Regions from separate parts of the Methylobacterium sp. 190mf genome, predicted to be linked through region 2. Evidence: predicted binding sites of a transcription regulator. Region 2 holds the regulator's gene; the other holds the start of a gene.

Region 1 (8,031 bases), on a different contig from region 2:
CAGGGCATCAACGTCTACGACATCCTGCGCCGCGACACGCTCGTCCTGACGAAGGCTGCCGTCGACGCGCTGGAGGAGCGTTTCAAATGAGTGCCGATCCGCGCCACTACGACATCGTCGTCTCCCCGGTCATCACCGAGAAGGCGACCAACCTGACCGAGCAGAACAAGGTCGTCTTCCGCGTCGCCCCCAAGGCGACGAAGCCTCAGATCAAGGAGGCCGTCGAGAAGCTGTTCGACGTGAAGGTCACGGCCGTGAACACCCTTGTCACCAAGGGTAAGAAGAAGATTTTCCGCGGTCTCCGCGGACAGCGCTCCGACGTGAAGAAGGCGATCGTGACCCTGGCCGAGGGCCACTCGATCGACGTCACGACCGGGCTCTGAGGACGGGATTTAGGGATCCAAGCCGATGGCCTTGAAGACATTCAAACCGGTCACGCCGAGCCTGCGCCAGCTCGTGCTCGTCGACCGCCGTGAGCTCTACAAGGGCAAGCCGGTGAAGGCGCTGACGGAGGGCAAGTCGTCCTCCGGCGGCCGCAACAATCTCGGCCGCATCACCGTCCGCTTCCGCGGCGGCGGCCACAAGCGCGTGCTGCGCAACGTCGATTTCAAGCGTCGCGAGCAGCTCGGCGTCGCCGCCACGGTGGAGCGGATCGAGTACGATCCGAACCGCACGGCGTTCATCGCGCTGATCAACTTCCCCGACGGGAAGCAGAGCTACATCCTGGCCCCGCAGCGCCTGCAGCCGGGCGACAAGGTGGTGGCCGGCGAGAGCGTCGACATCAAGCCGGGCAACGCCGCTCCGGTCGGCTCGATGCCGGTAGGCACGATCGTCCACAATGTCGAGCTGAAGATCGGCAAGGGCGGCGCGATCGCCCGCTCGGCCGGCAACTACGCGCAGATCGTCGGCCGCGACCAGGGCTACGTGACGCTCCGCCTGAACTCGGGCGAGCAGCGCCTGGTCCACGGCCAGTGCTTCGCCAGCGTCGGCGCGGTCTCGAACCCGGACCACATGAACATTTCGCTCGGCAAGGCCGGGCGCAACCGTTGGCTCGGCAAGCGCCCGCACAACCGCGGTGTGGCGATGAACCCGGTCGACCATCCGCACGGCGGCGGCGAGGGTCGCACCTCGGGCGGCCGCAACCCGGTCACGCCCTGGGGTGTGCCCACCAAGGGGAAGAAGACCCGGTCCAACAAGCGGACCGACGTGTTCATCCTGTCCAGCCGCCACAACCGCAAGAAGTAATCGCTATGGCACGCTCTCTCTGGAAGGGGCCGTTCGTCGACGGCTACCTCTTCAAGAAGGCCGAGGCGGCGCGGGGCTCCTCGCGCTCCGAGGTCATCAAGATCTGGAGCCGCCGCTCCACGATCCTCCCGCAGTTCGTCGGGCTCACCTTCGGTGTGCACAACGGGCAGAAGCACATCCCGGTCTACGTCACCGAGGAGATGGTCGGGCACAAGTTCGGCGAGTTCTCGCCGACCCGCACCTTCCCGGGCCACGCGGCCGACAAGAAGGCGAAGAGGCGCTGAGATGGGCAAGCAAGCCACCCCCCGCGCGCTCCCCGAGAACGAGGCGAAGGCCGTCGCGCGCATGCTGCGCGTCAGCCCGCAGAAGCTCAACCTCGTGGCGCAGATGATCCGCGGCAAGAAGGTCGACACGGCGCTCGCCGAGTTGCAGTTCTCGCGCAAGCGGATCTCGACCGAGGTCAAGAAGTGCCTCGAGAGCGCCATCGCCAACGCCGAGAACAACCACGACCTGGACGTCGACGACCTCGTCGTGTCCCAGGCCTTCGTGGGCAAGGCGCTGGTTCTCAAGCGTTTCCACGCTCGCGCCCGCGGCCGCGGCGCGCGCATCCTGAAGCCCTTCTCGAACCTCACCATCGTGGTTCGCGAAGTCCGCCAAGCCGAAGCGGCTTGAGGAGGATCTGATGGGTCAGAAAGTCAACCCGATCGGTCTCCGGCTCGGCATCAACCGGACCTGGGATTCCCGCTGGTTCGCCAACAAGGGCGACTACGCGAAGCTCATGCACGAGGACGTCGCGATCCGCGCCGCCCTCATGAAGCAGCTCAAGCAGGCGGCGGTCTCCAAGATCGTCATCGAGCGCCCGCACCGGAAGTGCCGGGTCACCATCCACTCGGGTCGTCCGGGCGTGGTGATCGGCAAGAAGGGCGCGGACATCGAGAAGCTGCGCAAGCTCGTCGGCACGATGACGAAGGCCGACGTGACCATCAACATCGTCGAGGTGCGCAAGCCCGAGATCGACGCCACCCTGGTGGCCGACTCGATCGCCCAGCAGCTCGAGCGCCGCGTCGCCTTCCGGCGTGCCATGAAGCGGGCCGTGCAGTCGGCCATGCGTCTGGGCGCCGAGGGCATCCGGATCAACTGCTCGGGCCGTCTCGGCGGCGCCGAGATCGCCCGCCAGGAATGGTACCGCGAGGGCCGCGTCCCGCTGCACACGCTGCGCGCCGATGTCGACTACGGGACCGCTACGGCGTTCACGACCTACGGCACCTGCGGCATCAAGGTGTGGGTGTTCAAGGGCGAGATCCTCGAGCACGACCCGATGGCCCAGGACAAGAAGGCCCAGGAAGAGGGCGGCCGCTCCGGCGGACGCCGTGAGCGCGATGGCGAGGGCGGCCGCGAGCGCGGACGCCGCGAGCGCGAGCACGCGTAAGGTAGGAAGCCATGCTGCAACCGAAAAAGACCCGCTTCCGCAAGCAGTTCAAGGGCCGCATCCACGGTGCGGCCAAGGGCGGCTTCGAGCTGAACTTCGGCCAGTTCGGCCTGAAGGCGGTGGAGCCCGAGCGCGTCACCGCCCGCCAGATCGAGGCGGCCCGCCGCGCGATCACCCGCGAGATGAAGCGCCAGGGCCGCGTCTGGATCCGGGTGTTCCCGGACGTCCCGGTCTCGTCGAAGCCGACCGAGGTCCGTATGGGCTCCGGTAAGGGCGCCCCGGATTACTGGGCGGCCCGGGTCCATCCCGGCCGGATCATGTTCGAGGTCGACGGCGTTGCCGAGAACATCGCCAAGGAGGCGCTCCGCCTCGGCGCCGCGAAGCTCCCGATCCGCACGCGGGTCGTCCAGCGCATCGCCGACTGAACGGAGGATATCGTGAAGTCGACCCAGAGACTGTCTGATCTGAAGGCGCTGTCGCCGGATCAGCTGAATGACGAGCTGATCAACCTCAAGAAGGAGCAGTTCAACCTGCGCTTCCAGGGGGCCACCGGCCAGCTCGAGAACGTCGCCCGCGTCCGCGAGGTCCGTCGCGACATCGCCCGTGTCCGGACTCTGCAGCGTTCCAAGACGCTGCAGCAGGCCAAGGGCTGAGGCGGGTTTTAGGAGACAACCATGCCGAAGCGCATCCTGCAGGGCACCGTCGTCAGCGACAAGGGTGAGAAGACCATCGTGGTGAAGGTGGAGCGCCGCTTCACGCACCCGGTGATGAAGAAGACCGTGCGGCGGTCGAAGAACTACCACGCGCACGACGAGGGCAACGTCGCCAAGGTCGGGCAGACGGTGTTCATCGAGGAGTGCCGTCCGTTCTCCAAGACCAAGACCTGGAAGCTGGTCGAGGGCGAGGCCGCCCAGGCCGAGGCCGGCGAGGCCGCCTGATCCCGGGATCCCGGCGGCTGCGGTCTCCGCGTCCGCCAGATCCCGGCCCGCGGCGTCGCGGGATGGTGCCTCCTTTGGGGTGACCATCCCGGGGATGCCCGGCGACCGGTACGACGAACGCCCGGACGCAATTCGACTCGCGAGAGCCGGATTCGTGCCGGGCGTCGTCGTTTTCGGCGGCATGTCTGGCGGTTGGGTCCTGGTCGCCGGCGGGCCGAGCCTGCTGCGGGACCGCGGGAGGCGTCGCCATTGCGGCTGGCGGTCGTCCCGTCCCGGCGCGTTGTGTCGGCGTTCGTACGGGTCCTCGCGGGCGATTACCGGATTGGATTGCTGTCGCGGGGCATCCGGGGCTCGAGCCGGGATTTCGTGACTTGCGTCCAGCAAAACGGCGTTCCGGCCTTGCTGGCTGAGAACAAAACGGGTACATAAAGGCGGTGGCGACGCGCGTTGTGAACTGCGTCCAACCCCTTCATAAGGAGCCCGCCAGATGGCCCAGCCCGCATTGAAAGTGGTCGACATGCCCCCGGTGGACAAGGACAAGTCCAAGGCCATTGACGCTGCCCTGGCTCAGATCGAGCGCGCCTTCGGCAAGGGCTCGATCATGCGGCTCGGCAAGAACGACAAGGTCCAGGAGGTCGAGACCGTCTCGACCGGCTCGCTGGGCCTCGACATCGCGCTCGGCGTCGGCGGCCTGCCGCGCGGCCGGGTGATCGAGATCTACGGTCCGGAATCGTCCGGCAAGACGACGCTGGCGCTCCACACGATCGCGGAGGCCCAGAAGAAGGGCGGCGTCTGCGCCTTCGTGGATGCCGAGCACGCCCTCGATCCGGTCTACGCCCGCAAGCTCGGCGTGAACCTCGACGACCTGCTGATCTCCCAGCCCGACACGGGTGAGCAGGCGCTCGAGATCACCGACACGCTGGTGCGCTCGGGCGCCATCGACGTGCTGGTGGTCGATTCGGTGGCCGCGCTGACCCCGCGGGCCGAGATCGAGGGCGAGATGGGCGAGAGCCAGCCGGGCCTCCAGGCCCGCCTGATGAGCCAGGCCCTGCGCAAGCTGACCGGCTCGATCTCGCGCTCGAACTGCATGGTCATCTTCATCAACCAGATCCGGATGAAGATCGGCGTCATGTACGGCAGCCCCGAGACGACCACGGGCGGCAACGCCCTCAAGTTCTACGCCTCGGTGCGCCTCGACATCCGCCGCATCTCGACCCTGAAGGACCGCGACGAGGCGATCGGCAACCAGGTCCGCGTCAAGGTGGTGAAGAACAAGGTCGCGCCGCCCTTCAAGCAGGTCGAGTTCGACATCATGTTCGGCGAGGGCGTGTCGAAGGTCGGCGAGCTGATCGACCTCGGCGTGAAGGCCGGCATCGTCGAGAAGTCCGGCGCCTGGTTCTCGTACAACAGCCAGCGCCTCGGCCAGGGTCGCGAGAACTCGAAGGGCTTCCTGCGCGACAACCCGAAGATCGCCGCCGAGATCGAGGGCTCGATCCGGCAGAATTCCGGTCTGGTCGCCGAGAAGATCCTTGAGAACGCCGCGCCGACGGCGGACGATCTCGACGAGGGCGAGGCCTAGGCCGCGCCGCCGCGGGCCGGCGACGGCGCGCGGCGGACTTGGCGACGTTCGAAGATGCGCGGCCCCGGAGTCTCTCCGGGGCCGCTCTTCGTTGAGCGACGGTGAGCGGAAGCGAGGGGCCGGTCAGTCCGCCATCGTCTTCTTCACGGTCTCGACGAGCTGCTTCAGGCTGAAGGGCTTGGGCAGGAAGTTGAAGGTCTCGCCCTCGGGCAGGTTCTTGCGGAACGCGTCCTCGGCGTAGCCGGACACGAAGATCACCTTCAGGTCGGGCTGATGCTTGCGCACCTCCCGCAGGAGCGTCGGGCCGTCCATCTCGGGCATGACCACGTCGGAGACGACGAGATCGATGGTCTGCGCGCCCTCGCGGACGATCGCCAGGGCCTCGAGGCCCGAGGCCGCCTCCAGCACCGTGTAGCCGCGGGCCGAGAGCGCCCGGCTGTTGACCGCCCGCACCGGGTCCTCGTCCTCGACGAGCAGGATGGTCCCCTGCCCCGTATGATCGGCGGCGGGCTTGCGCGGCGCCGGCTTGTCGACCTTGGCGGGCGGCGTCTTCCCGTTCGGCACAGCGGCGTCGCCGCCCGCGGCCGGCGCGGTGACCGGCTTGGCGTCCGACCCGGAATCGGGATGGGCGGTGGTGGAAGCCGGCGCGAGCGGCTCCGCGCGCGGAAGTGCCGGCTCGGCGGCCGCGACCGGCACCTCCTCGGGCTCCGCCACGGGCACGTGACGCGGCAGGTAGATGCGGAAGGCCGTGCCCTCCCCGACCTTCGACTGCACGTCGATGGTGCCGCCGGACTGCTTGACGATGCCGAACACCGTCGAGAGCCCGAGGCCGGTGCCCTTGCCGATCTCCTTGGTGGTGAAAAACGGCTCGAAGATCTTCTCCATCAGCTCGGGCGGGATGCCCTGGCCGGTGTCGCGCACCTCGATCAGCACGTGGTCGCCCGCCGGCGCCCCACCGCGCCCCTCCGCCCCGGCGGCCGCCCCCGGATCGGAGACGTTCTCGGTGCGGATCATCAGCTTGCCGCCCTCCGGCATGGCGTCGCGGGCGTTGACCGCCAGATTGACGATCACCTGCTCGAACTGGTTGACGTCGGCCTTCACGGGCCAGACCTCGCGGCCGTGCTTCAGCTCCAGCGCGACGCGCTCGCCGAGCAGCCGCTTGAGGAGGAGGGTCAGCTCGGAGAGCGCCTCCCCGACATTCATCACCTCCGGGCGCAGCGTCTGCCGGCGGGAGAACGCCAGGAGCTGGCGGACGAGGCCCGCCGCCCGGTTGGCGTTCTGCTTGATCTGCATGATGTCCTGGAAGGCCGGGTCGGTCGGCCGGTGGCTCGCGAGCAGCAGGTCCGAGTAGCCGATGATCGCCTGCAGGACGTTGTTGAAGTCGTGCGCGATGCCGCCGGCGAGCTGGCCGACCGCGTTCATTTTCTGGGCCTGGGCGACCTGCTGCTCCAGCTGGCGCTGCGCCGTCGTGTCGAGGGCGTAGAGGATCACCCGCTCGGCCTCGTCGGTCTGCTGGCCGGCATCGCCGCCGTCGGCCGGGCTGAGCCAGACCCGGGCCGAGCGGCCGCCGGGCCCGTTGAGCTGGACCTCGATGGGCTCCGGATCCGTCCGCCCGCTCGCGGCGCGGGCGAGCCCGGCCTCCAGGGCGGTCCGGTCGGCCACCGAGTCGGCGACGTTGGGCTCGACCCGCGGGACACCCTCCCCGTCCGGGGCGCCGTCGTCGGCCTGCCGCGGGACCGTGCCGAACAGGCGCGTGAACGAGGCGTTGGCGCGGGCGATCCGGCCGCCGCTGTCGAGGGTCGCGATGGCGATCGGCGAGTTGTTGAGGAAGCGGGCGAGCCGGACCTCGGCGGCGCGCTGCGGCTCGTCGGTCTCGGCCCCGGCGGAGCGGTTGATCACGAAGGTCCGCGACGAGCCGGGCTTGCCGTCCTTGCCGAAGGCGACCCGGTGGTAGAGCCGGACCGGCAGGGTGTGACCGTTGCGGCGGCGCAGGTCGAGGTCGAAGCGGTCGGTGCGGACCTCGCCCGGCAGGCCGGCCGTGCGCACCAGCACGTCCGCCTCCGGGGCGATCTCGGTGAGGTGCGGGCCGCCGGGGCCGACGCTGGCGAGGTCGTAGCCGAGCCAGGCCGCCAGGGTCGCGTTCATGTAGACGATGGCGCCCGCCGGATCGATCGACAGGAAGCCCGCCGGGGCGTGGTCGAGGTAGTCGATGGCGTGCTGGAGCTCCTGGAAGACGTTCTCCTGCCGCTCCCGCTCGGCAGTGATGTCGGCCACCGTCCAGAGGGAGGCCGACCGGCGCGGGCGCGCGAGGGGCCGCACCGAGACCCGGTACCAGCCGAAGCCGCGCTCGCCGGCCGTGGGGCCGAGGGGCGGCGACATCCGCACCTCCTCGGTGTGGGCCCGGGCGTCGCGTGAGGCCTGCGACAGGCGGTAGACCGCCTCGGAGACCTCCGGCGAGCCGACGAGGATGCGCTCCACCGGCACGAGGTTGGAGAAGGTGTCGCCGCTGGCGATCCGGAGATAGGCCTCGTTGGCGTAGATCAGCCGGCCGCCGTCCTCGACGACCAGCTGGCCGTCCGGCGAGGCGTCGACGATGCCCTTGGTGATGTCGTCCCGGGCGGCGCTGCCGCTGAGCTGGAGCGCCCCGATGGCGAGGGCGAACAGGAAGAACACGCCCGCCATGGCCAGCAGGGCCAGCAGCCAGACGATCAGCGACTGGGCCTGCTCGTTGGCCACGAAGGACAGGCCGATGGCCGCGCCGACCAGCAGGCCGGCGAGCACGAGGAGCAGGCCGACCCGGCCCGGCTGTTCCGAGCGGTCGATCGAGCCCGTTCCCAGCA
Region 2 (8,031 bases):
CTGCTCCAGCTCCATGGCGACGTGGAGCAGCGGGTCGTCGGTCTTGCCGAGCTCCTTGAGCACCTGGTGCGTGGTGTTCTGCATGATCCGCGCGCGCGGGTCGTAGTTCTTGTAGACGCGGTGGCCGAAGCCCATCAGGCGGAACGGGTCGTTCTTGTCCTTGGCCTTGGCGACGTACTTGCTGACATTCTCGGGGGTGCCGATCTCCATCAGCATCTTGAGGGCCGCCTCGTTGGCGCCGCCATGGGCCGGGCCCCACAGGCAGGCGATGCCGGCCGCGATGCAGGCGAAGGGATTGGCGCCCGAGGAGCCGGCGAGCCGCACCGTCGAGGTCGAGGCGTTCTGCTCGTGGTCGGCGTGCAGGATGAAGATCTTGTCGAGCGCCCGGGCGAAGACCGGGTTCACCTCGTACTCCTCGCACGGCACCGCGTAGCACATGCGCAGGAAGTTCGACGTGTAGTCGAGATCGTTCTTCGGGTACACGAACGGCTGGCCGATCGAGTACTTGTAGGCCATCGCGGCGAGCGTCGGCATCTTGGCGATCATGCGGATCGACGCGATCAGCCGCTGGCTCTCGTCCGTGATGTCGGTGGAATCGTGGTAGAAGGCCGAGAGGGCGCCCACCGAGGCGACCATGACGGCCATCGGGTGCGCGTCGCGGCGGAAGCCGGTGAAGAACCGGTTCATCTGGTCGTGCACCATGGTGTGGCGCGTGACCCGGTACTCGAAATCGGCCCGCTGGGCGGCGGTCGGCAGGGCGCCGAACAGCATCAGGTAGCAGGTCTCGAGGAAGTCGCCCTTCTCGGCGAGCTGCTCGATCGGGTAGCCGCGGTAGAGCAGCACGCCCTCGTCACCGTCGATGTAGGTGATCTTCGACTCGCACGAGGCCGTCGAGGTGAAGCCCGGGTCGAAGGTGAAGGCGCCGGTCTGGGCGTAGAGCTTGCCGATATCGATCACGTCCGGCCCGATCGTGCCGGTTTTCACCGGCAGTTCGATCGACTTGCCGTCCACGGTGATGGTGCTGGGTGCGCTCATGGATCGTGGACCCTTCTCTGGCGACGTGGCGGATGCCGGCCTCGGGCTGCCCGAGTCGGTCCCGGGGGCCTGAGCACACGCATTATGCTGCGGGTGCTCACAGCCATGGGTTACCCAAACGGCAGTGCAGCAGCAACGGGGTCGGTGACAACCCGCCCCCGTCGCCAAGCGAATTCCGCCAACCGATTTCCACCCAACGCAATCCGGGTCGGGGCCGGCAGTTCCCTGTCCGCTCCCGGTCCGCGCGCGGCGGTCCCAGCGCCGCCTCGTCCCCGCCTCGTCCCTGCCCTCAGCCCGGCCTCAGCCCTGCGGCGCCTGATCCCCGAGGCGCGCCAGGGTTTCCTCCCGGCCGAGCACCGCCATCACGTCGAACAGGGGCGGGGAGGTGGTGCGGCCGGTGAGCGCCGCGCGCAGGGGCTGGGCCACCTGCCCGAGCTTGCAGCCGGCCGATTCCGCGTACTGCCGCACCGCGCCCTCGGTGGAGGTCGCGCTCCAGTCGGGCACAGCCTCGAGCACCGGCCGCACCCCGGCGAGGCGGCCGCACCCCTCGTCGGAGAGCAGGGCGCGGGCCTTGTCGTCGAGCGCCAGGGGCCGCTGGGCGTAGAGGTAGTAGGCGCTGTCGAGGAGCTCGATCAGCGTCTTGGCCCGCTCCTTCAGGCCCGGCATGGCCTGGACGAGCTTGTCCCTGAGGTCGGGCCGCAGCGGCGCCGACAAGCCGCGCTCCGGCCCGACGTTGGGCAGGATGGTCTCGATCGCCGCGACGAGGTCGGAATCGGCGCTGGTGCGGATGTAGAGGCCGTTGAGGTTGGCGAGCTTGGCGAAGTCGAACCGCGCCGCGGAGCGTCCGACCGCGCCGAGGTCGAAGGCCGCGACCATCTCGTCGGTGGAGAAGACCTCCTGGTCGCCGTGGCTCCAGCCGAGCCGCACGAGGTAGTTGCGCAGGGCCGCCGGCAGGTAGCCGAGATCGCGGTAGGCCTCGACGCCGAGCGCGCCGTGGCGCTTCGAGAGCTTGGCCCCGTCCGCTCCGTGGATCAGCGGGATATGCGCCATCCTCGGGATGTCCCATCCGAGGGCCGAGAAGATCTGGCTCTGGCGCGCCGCGTTGGTGAGGTGGTCGTCGCCGCGGATGATCTGCGTGACGCCCATGTCGTGGTCGTCGACCACGACGGCGAGCATGTAGGTCGGCGTCCCGTCCGAGCGCAGCAGGACGAGGTCGTCGAGGTCCTTGTTGGCCCAGGTCACGCGGCCCTGGACGGCGTCCTCGACCACGGTCTCGCCCTCGGTCGGCGCGCGCAGGCGGATCACCGGCTTGACCCCGGCGGGGGCCTCGGACGGGTCGCGGTCGCGCCAGCGGCCGTCGTAGCGCGGAGCGCGCCCCTCCGCGCGGGCGGTCTCGCGCATCTGCGTGAGCTCCTCGGCGGTGGCGTAGCAGTGATAGGCGCGGCCCGCGGCCAGCAGCTCCTCGGCGACCGCGCGGTGGCGCTCGGCGCGGGCGAACTGGAAGACCACGTCGCCGTCCCAGTCGAGGCCGAGCCAGGAGAGGCCGTCGAGGATCGCGTCGATCGCCCCCTTGGTGGAGCGCTCGCGGTCGGTGTCCTCGATGCGCAGCAGCATCGTGCCGCCGGTGTGGCGGGCGTAGAGCCAGTTGAACAAGGCCGTGCGGGCCCCGCCGATATGCAGGTAACCCGTGGGCGAGGGGGCGAAGCGCGTGACGACGGCTGAGGACATCGGTCCGGTATGTTCCGGGGCTGGTCGCGGACGGGGCGCGACGGACGGCGAAGGGGCGGCGGAGCGGCGAGGGGCTCGACAGGGCGCCCGTAGCACGAAGAACCCGCTGTAGCACGGGCCGGCGGATGCGTTAAGAATCGCCCGCAGAATCGCACGGCCCCGACGACAGGTCGCGCGGAGCGGGGCGGCGGCGATGCGGCGGATCGGCGCGAGGCGGGCGGACGGCGCGGTCGCGCTGATCGGCCCGCGCGCCCGAGCCCTTCCCGCCGCCCTCTTGGCCGCCCTCCCGGCCGCCCTCCCGGCGCTCCGCGACTGGGTCGTCGCCGGCCTCGCCCGCGAGGCCGAGCAGCGCCGGCTGTTCCCCTGGCTGGCGGTGGCCTTCGGCGGCGGGATCCTGGTCTACTTCGCGGCGGCCGACGGCGCGCCGAGCCTCGCCGCCCCCCTGATCGCGGCCGGCCTCGCGCTGGCGCCGGTCCCCGTCCTCGGCGCGCGGCCGGCGGCCCTGGCGGCGGCGCTCGCGGTGGCGGCCGCGTTCCTCGGCTTCGCGGCGGCGACCTGGCGGGTCTCGCAGGTCGCCGCACCGATCCTCACCCGCACCACGATCGGCCCGCTCGTCGGAACGGTCGAGGCCCTGGACGAGCGCGAGGTGGGCGCCCGGCTGGTGATCCGGGTGGAGAGCTTCGCCGGCCTCGCGCCGGAGGCGCGGCCCGCCCGGGTCCGGGTCTCGTTCCGGAAGACGCCGATCCCGCGTCCCGGGGACGGCGTCGCCGCCACGGCCCGGCTGCTTCCGCCCCCGGAGGCGGCCCGGCCCGGCGGCTACGACTTCGCCCGGGACGCCTATTTCCAGGGGATCGGCGCGGTGGGCTCGCTGATCGGCACCGTCACCGTCCGGGAACCGTCCGGGCCGCCGCCGCTGGGCCTGCGGCTCGCCGCTGCGCTCGACGCGGCGCGCAACGGGCTCACGCGCCGGATCGCGGAGGCCGCCGGCGGCCAGGCGGGTGCGGTGGCGGCGGCCCTGGTGACGGGCAAGCGCGGCCTCATCGGGCCGGCCACCAACGACGCGCTCCGCGCCGCCGGCATCTACCACGTGGTGTCGATCTCGGGCCTCCACATGGTGCTGGCCGCCGGCGTGGTGTTCTGGCTGGTGCGGGCGCTCCTCGCCGCGGTGCCGCTCTGCGCGCTGCTCTGGCCGATCAAGAAGATCGCGGCCGGCTTCGCCATGGTCGGCGTCACCGCCTACTGCGCCTTCTCGGGCTGGGACATCGCGGCCGAGCGCTCGCTGATCATGACCCTGATCATGCTCGGCGCGATCCTGGTGGACCGGCCGGCCCTGTCGATGCGCAACCTCGCCCTCGCGGCGCTGATCGCGCTCGCCCGGGAGCCGGAGGGCCTGCTCGGCCCGAGCTTCCAGATGTCCTTCGGCGCCGTGGCCGGGCTGATCGCCTGCGCGCGGCTGATCGACGGGCGGCTGCTCGTGCGCCCGGGGGCCGGGCGGATCGGGCGGCTCGTCGGGACCGGCCTGTCGGCGATCACCGGGACCCTGGCCACGACCCTGGTGGCGCAGGTCGCGACGGCCCCCTTCGCCACCTACCACTTCCAGACGGTCCAGCCCTTCGGCCTCGTCGGCAACGCCCTGACCCTGCCGCTCGTCTCCCTGGTGGTGATGCCGGCCGCGGTAATCGGCTGCCTCGCCTATCCCTTCGCCCTCGACCGGCCGGTCTGGTGGCTGATGGGGCAGGCGGTGGCCGGGATGCTGGCGATCTCGGACTGGATCGCCGGGTTCGAGCGGGCGGTCCTGGTGCTGCCGGCCTTCGGCGCCGGGGCGCTCGCCCTGCTGACCGCCGGCCTGCTGCTGGGGACGCTGCCGGCCTCGCGCCTGCGCTGGCTCGCCGTGCCGCCGGTCCTGCTCGGGCTCGTCCTCGCGGCCCGGCCCAACCACTACGACCTCTACGTCGACCGGCAGGGCGCGGGGGCCGCGGTGAGGGGCCCGGACGGGCGGCTCGCGGCCCTCGGCAGCCCTTCGGGCTTCGTCCTCGAGCAGTGGCTGAAGGCGGACGGCGACGGGCGGCGGTCCGCGGGGCTGATCGTCCGGTCCGGCAGCGGGCGCTGCGACCGGCTCGGCTGCACCGCCCGGCTGCCGGACGGGCGGGCGGTCGCCCTGGTCCGGGACCGGCGGGCCTTCCCGGAGGATTGCGCCCGCGCCGCGGTGCTGATCACGGGCCTCGCGGCGCCGCCGACCTGCACGGGGCCGCTGGTGATCGACCGGCGCGTCCTCGCCGCCCGCGGGGCCGTGGCCCTCCGGACCGACGGCGACGGCTTCGCCGCGCGCTACGCCCGGGACGACGGCCGCGCCGTGCCCTGGCGGCCGGCCGCCGGGCGCGGGCCGGGACCGCCGCGGCCGGTCACCGCGGAGCCGGGCGACCGCCCCGCGGAGGACGGGGTCGCCGCGACGCCGGAGGCCGACGCCGCGCCGGGCGGAGACCTCGCCCCCGGCGACGCGCCGGCCGAGCCGCTTCAGTAGCGGCGGACGAGGCTCACAAGGCGGCCCTGGATCCGGACCCGGTCGGGCCCGAGCACGCGGGTCTCGTAGGCCGGGTTGGCGGCCTCGAGGGCGATCGACGAGCCGCGGCGGCGCAGGCGCTTGAGCGTCGCCTCCTCGTCGTCGATCAGCGCCACGATGATGTCGCCGGTATTGGCCGTCTCCTGCTTGCGGATGACCACGAGGTCGCCGTCCAGGATGCCCGCCTCGACCATCGAGTCGCCGCGCACCTCGAGGGCGTAGTGCTCGCCGCCGGCCACGAAGTCCGGCGACAGGGTGATGGCGTGGCTCTGGTTCTGGATCGCCGAGACGGGGGTACCGGCCGCGATCCGGCCCATGACCGGGATCGAGATGGCGCGGCCGGACTCGTCGATCATCCGCGTGCTCGCCGGGGCCAGCGGCTGCTTGGACTTACCGCCCTCGACCACGCTCGGCGTGAAGCGGCGCGGCTCGGCGGGGGCCTGAGTCGCCGGAGCGGCCTGGGTCAGGCTCTCGGGGATCCGGATCACCTCGATGGCGCGCGCCCGATTCGGAAGGCGCCGGAGGAAGCCGCGCTCCTCGAGCGCCGTGATCAGCCGGTGGATGCCGGATTTCGACTTGAGATCGAGGGCATCCTTCATCTCGTCGAACGACGGCGGGACACCGCATTCCTGCATCCGGCTCTGGATGAATCGCAGGAGGTCCAGCTGCTTGCGCGTGAGCATCGACGGGGGACTCGCGGCTTGGCGGACCGCCACGTGACGGTCTCCGAAACAAATCACGAACAGGTTAAACGTTCCGCAAGTGTTCCGCAAGAGCGGCACCGCTCGGCTCGGCGCGCCGCGGGCGCGCCCGCGGGAGAAGGTCGAGAAACGCATTGACGGCGCAAGCGGAGCCGTTTCAATGCATCGCGGCGCCCCGCCGGGAAGGCGGCGGATCCGGGGTGCGGGCTGGGACCCTCTTGGAATGACGAGGATGCGACGACCCGCAGCTCTGCTGCCCCTCGGCCTCGCCGCCCTCGGCCTCGCCGGCTGCACCACCGGATTCTCCTACATCTCGCGGAACTACGTGGCGCTCACTCCCCAGGTCGTCACGATCGGCTGCAAGGAGCCCTACGAGGTCTACGACAACCGGCAGCTGCGCCGGATGCTGATCGTGTCCAACGCCCTGCGCGAGTATACCGGCTGCAACCTGAGCGAGGTCCGGATCGATCCGGAGCCGGGCGCCACCCGGGTGAAGCGCTTCCGCACCGCCGCCCGGGCCTATCTCGACGAGACCGTGCGCGAGGATTGCCGGATCACCGGCGAGACCGTGTTCGATCCGCTGAAGACCGAGTTCGCCTACGCCTGCGACGCGCCGATCGAGAAGCGCGGCACCGTGGTCCCCCGCCTGCCGGGCCGCAATCCGGGCCTCGGCGTGCGCTGACCGGCCGGCGGCGCGTCCTCAGGCGCCCGGCTTCGGGAAGGTCCGCTCCGCGGCGTCGCCGGCGGCGGCCAGCAGGGCGCGGGCGAAGGCCCGGGCCTCCGTCCGGTCGAGCACGATCGCGGCGGTGACCGGCGCACCGCCGAGGTCGGCGAGGGCGAGTTCCAGGCGCACCCCGTCGGGCACGGCGCTCGCCTGAAGGCTCCAGCCGGAGCCCCGGTCCGTGCTCTCCGCCATCGTGTTCCTCCCGCATGCCCGGCACGGCGCCGCGCGCCCACCGGAACGGCCAGGCCCGGGACCGCTCCCGGAGCCGCGCTCCGATCTTCCCTGCCTCGCCTGTCCGCGTTCCTCAAGGCCACAGGCCGCGCAGGGGTGGAGATGCGCGCCGTCGCGGATGCCGGCGGCCGCATCGCGGCGACGCGGGGCGGCACGGGTCCGCGCCCGCGCCGCAGCGCGGGCGAGGGCAGGGGCGGCCGGGATGGGAGCCGGCTTCGGGGCGATTGACGCGAGGCCGCCGATGATGTCTCCCGCGGGCTCCGATCAGGTGGAGTTCGAACATGCAAGAGATCTGGTTCCGCACGGGCGAGGCCACGGTGCTGGCGGCCGAGGGCCAGTACACCGACGCCATGCCGGAGGTGCTGATCGGCTCGGTGCGCGGCCCGGTCGGTCAGGCCTTCGCGTCGATGATGGGGCAGGTCCAGGGCCACACGCGGATGTTCGTGGTGCGCGACCTCAACCAGCTCGTGCGCCCGGCCACGATGATGACCACCAAGGTCACGATCCACACGGCCGAGTATGCCGAGCTCCTCGGCGGCGTGGTCCAGGCCGCCACCGGCGACGCGATCGTGGACTGCATCATCGAGGGCATCCTGCCGAAGGACGGGCTCGACGAGCTGTGCATGATCATCATGATCTGGCTCGATCAGCGCTGCGCCGAGGACGACAACCTCGACCAGAAGGACCTCTACCGGACCAACTACGAGGCCACGAAACTCGCCATCGCCCGCGCCCTCAAGGGCGAGCCCACGGTCGACGAGCTGATCGCCAACCGGAAGACCGTGAAGCACTACGCGCTCGACGGCGTGATCGAGTACTGAGCGGGCCCAGGCCACGCATCCTGCCGGCTCAGGTCCGCCTCAGCCCGGCGGGATACGCCCCACCGAGCACAGGGTGCGCATCGTGCTGCTGCCCGGGTCGGTGTAGCAGGACGCCGACCAGCCGTTCTGCTGGATGAACGACTTGCGCCGCTCCGCCAGCGCGGTCCGGTAGGCGGTGGCGATGATCGGCTCGACGGTCGCGGCCGGTTGGCCGATGAGGATCTCGGAGGC

What was found. The regulator LexA, encoded in region 2, represses DNA repair genes until DNA is damaged. The targets are predictions, from matches to a motif close to TGTTCNNNNTGTGTTCNG.
Region 1: recA (recombinase RecA) is a predicted target of LexA. The motif match lies at 4,021-4,038, and genes of this name have one in related genera.

Annotation. Positions count from the first base shown of each region.
Region 1 covers NZ_FNVI01000015.1:2,381-10,411, forward strand. Annotated here, with positions in the region: gene rplD (50S ribosomal protein L4) at 1-90, shown strand, start outside; gene C4T42_RS18190 (50S ribosomal protein L23) at 87-383, shown strand; gene rplB (50S ribosomal protein L2) at 409-1,245, shown strand; gene rpsS (30S ribosomal protein S19) at 1,251-1,529, shown strand; gene rplV (50S ribosomal protein L22) at 1,531-1,917, shown strand; gene rpsC (30S ribosomal protein S3) at 1,928-2,674, shown strand; gene rplP (50S ribosomal protein L16) at 2,686-3,099, shown strand; gene rpmC (50S ribosomal protein L29) at 3,112-3,327, shown strand; gene rpsQ (30S ribosomal protein S17) at 3,349-3,612, shown strand; gene recA (recombinase RecA) at 4,100-5,191, shown strand; gene C4T42_RS18235 (PAS domain-containing sensor histidine kinase) at 5,315-8,031, opposite strand, start outside.
Region 2 covers NZ_FNVI01000007.1:83,148-91,178, reverse strand. Annotated here, with positions in the region: gene gltA (citrate synthase) at 1-1,035, opposite strand, end outside; gene gltX (glutamate--tRNA ligase) at 1,336-2,763, opposite strand; gene C4T42_RS10165 (ComEC/Rec2 family competence protein) at 2,957-5,284, shown strand; gene lexA (transcriptional repressor LexA) at 5,278-6,006, opposite strand; gene C4T42_RS10155 (hypothetical protein) at 6,257-6,706, shown strand; gene C4T42_RS10150 (hypothetical protein) at 6,725-6,940, opposite strand; gene fae (formaldehyde-activating enzyme) at 7,261-7,800, shown strand; gene C4T42_RS10140 (hypothetical protein) at 7,840-8,031, opposite strand, start outside.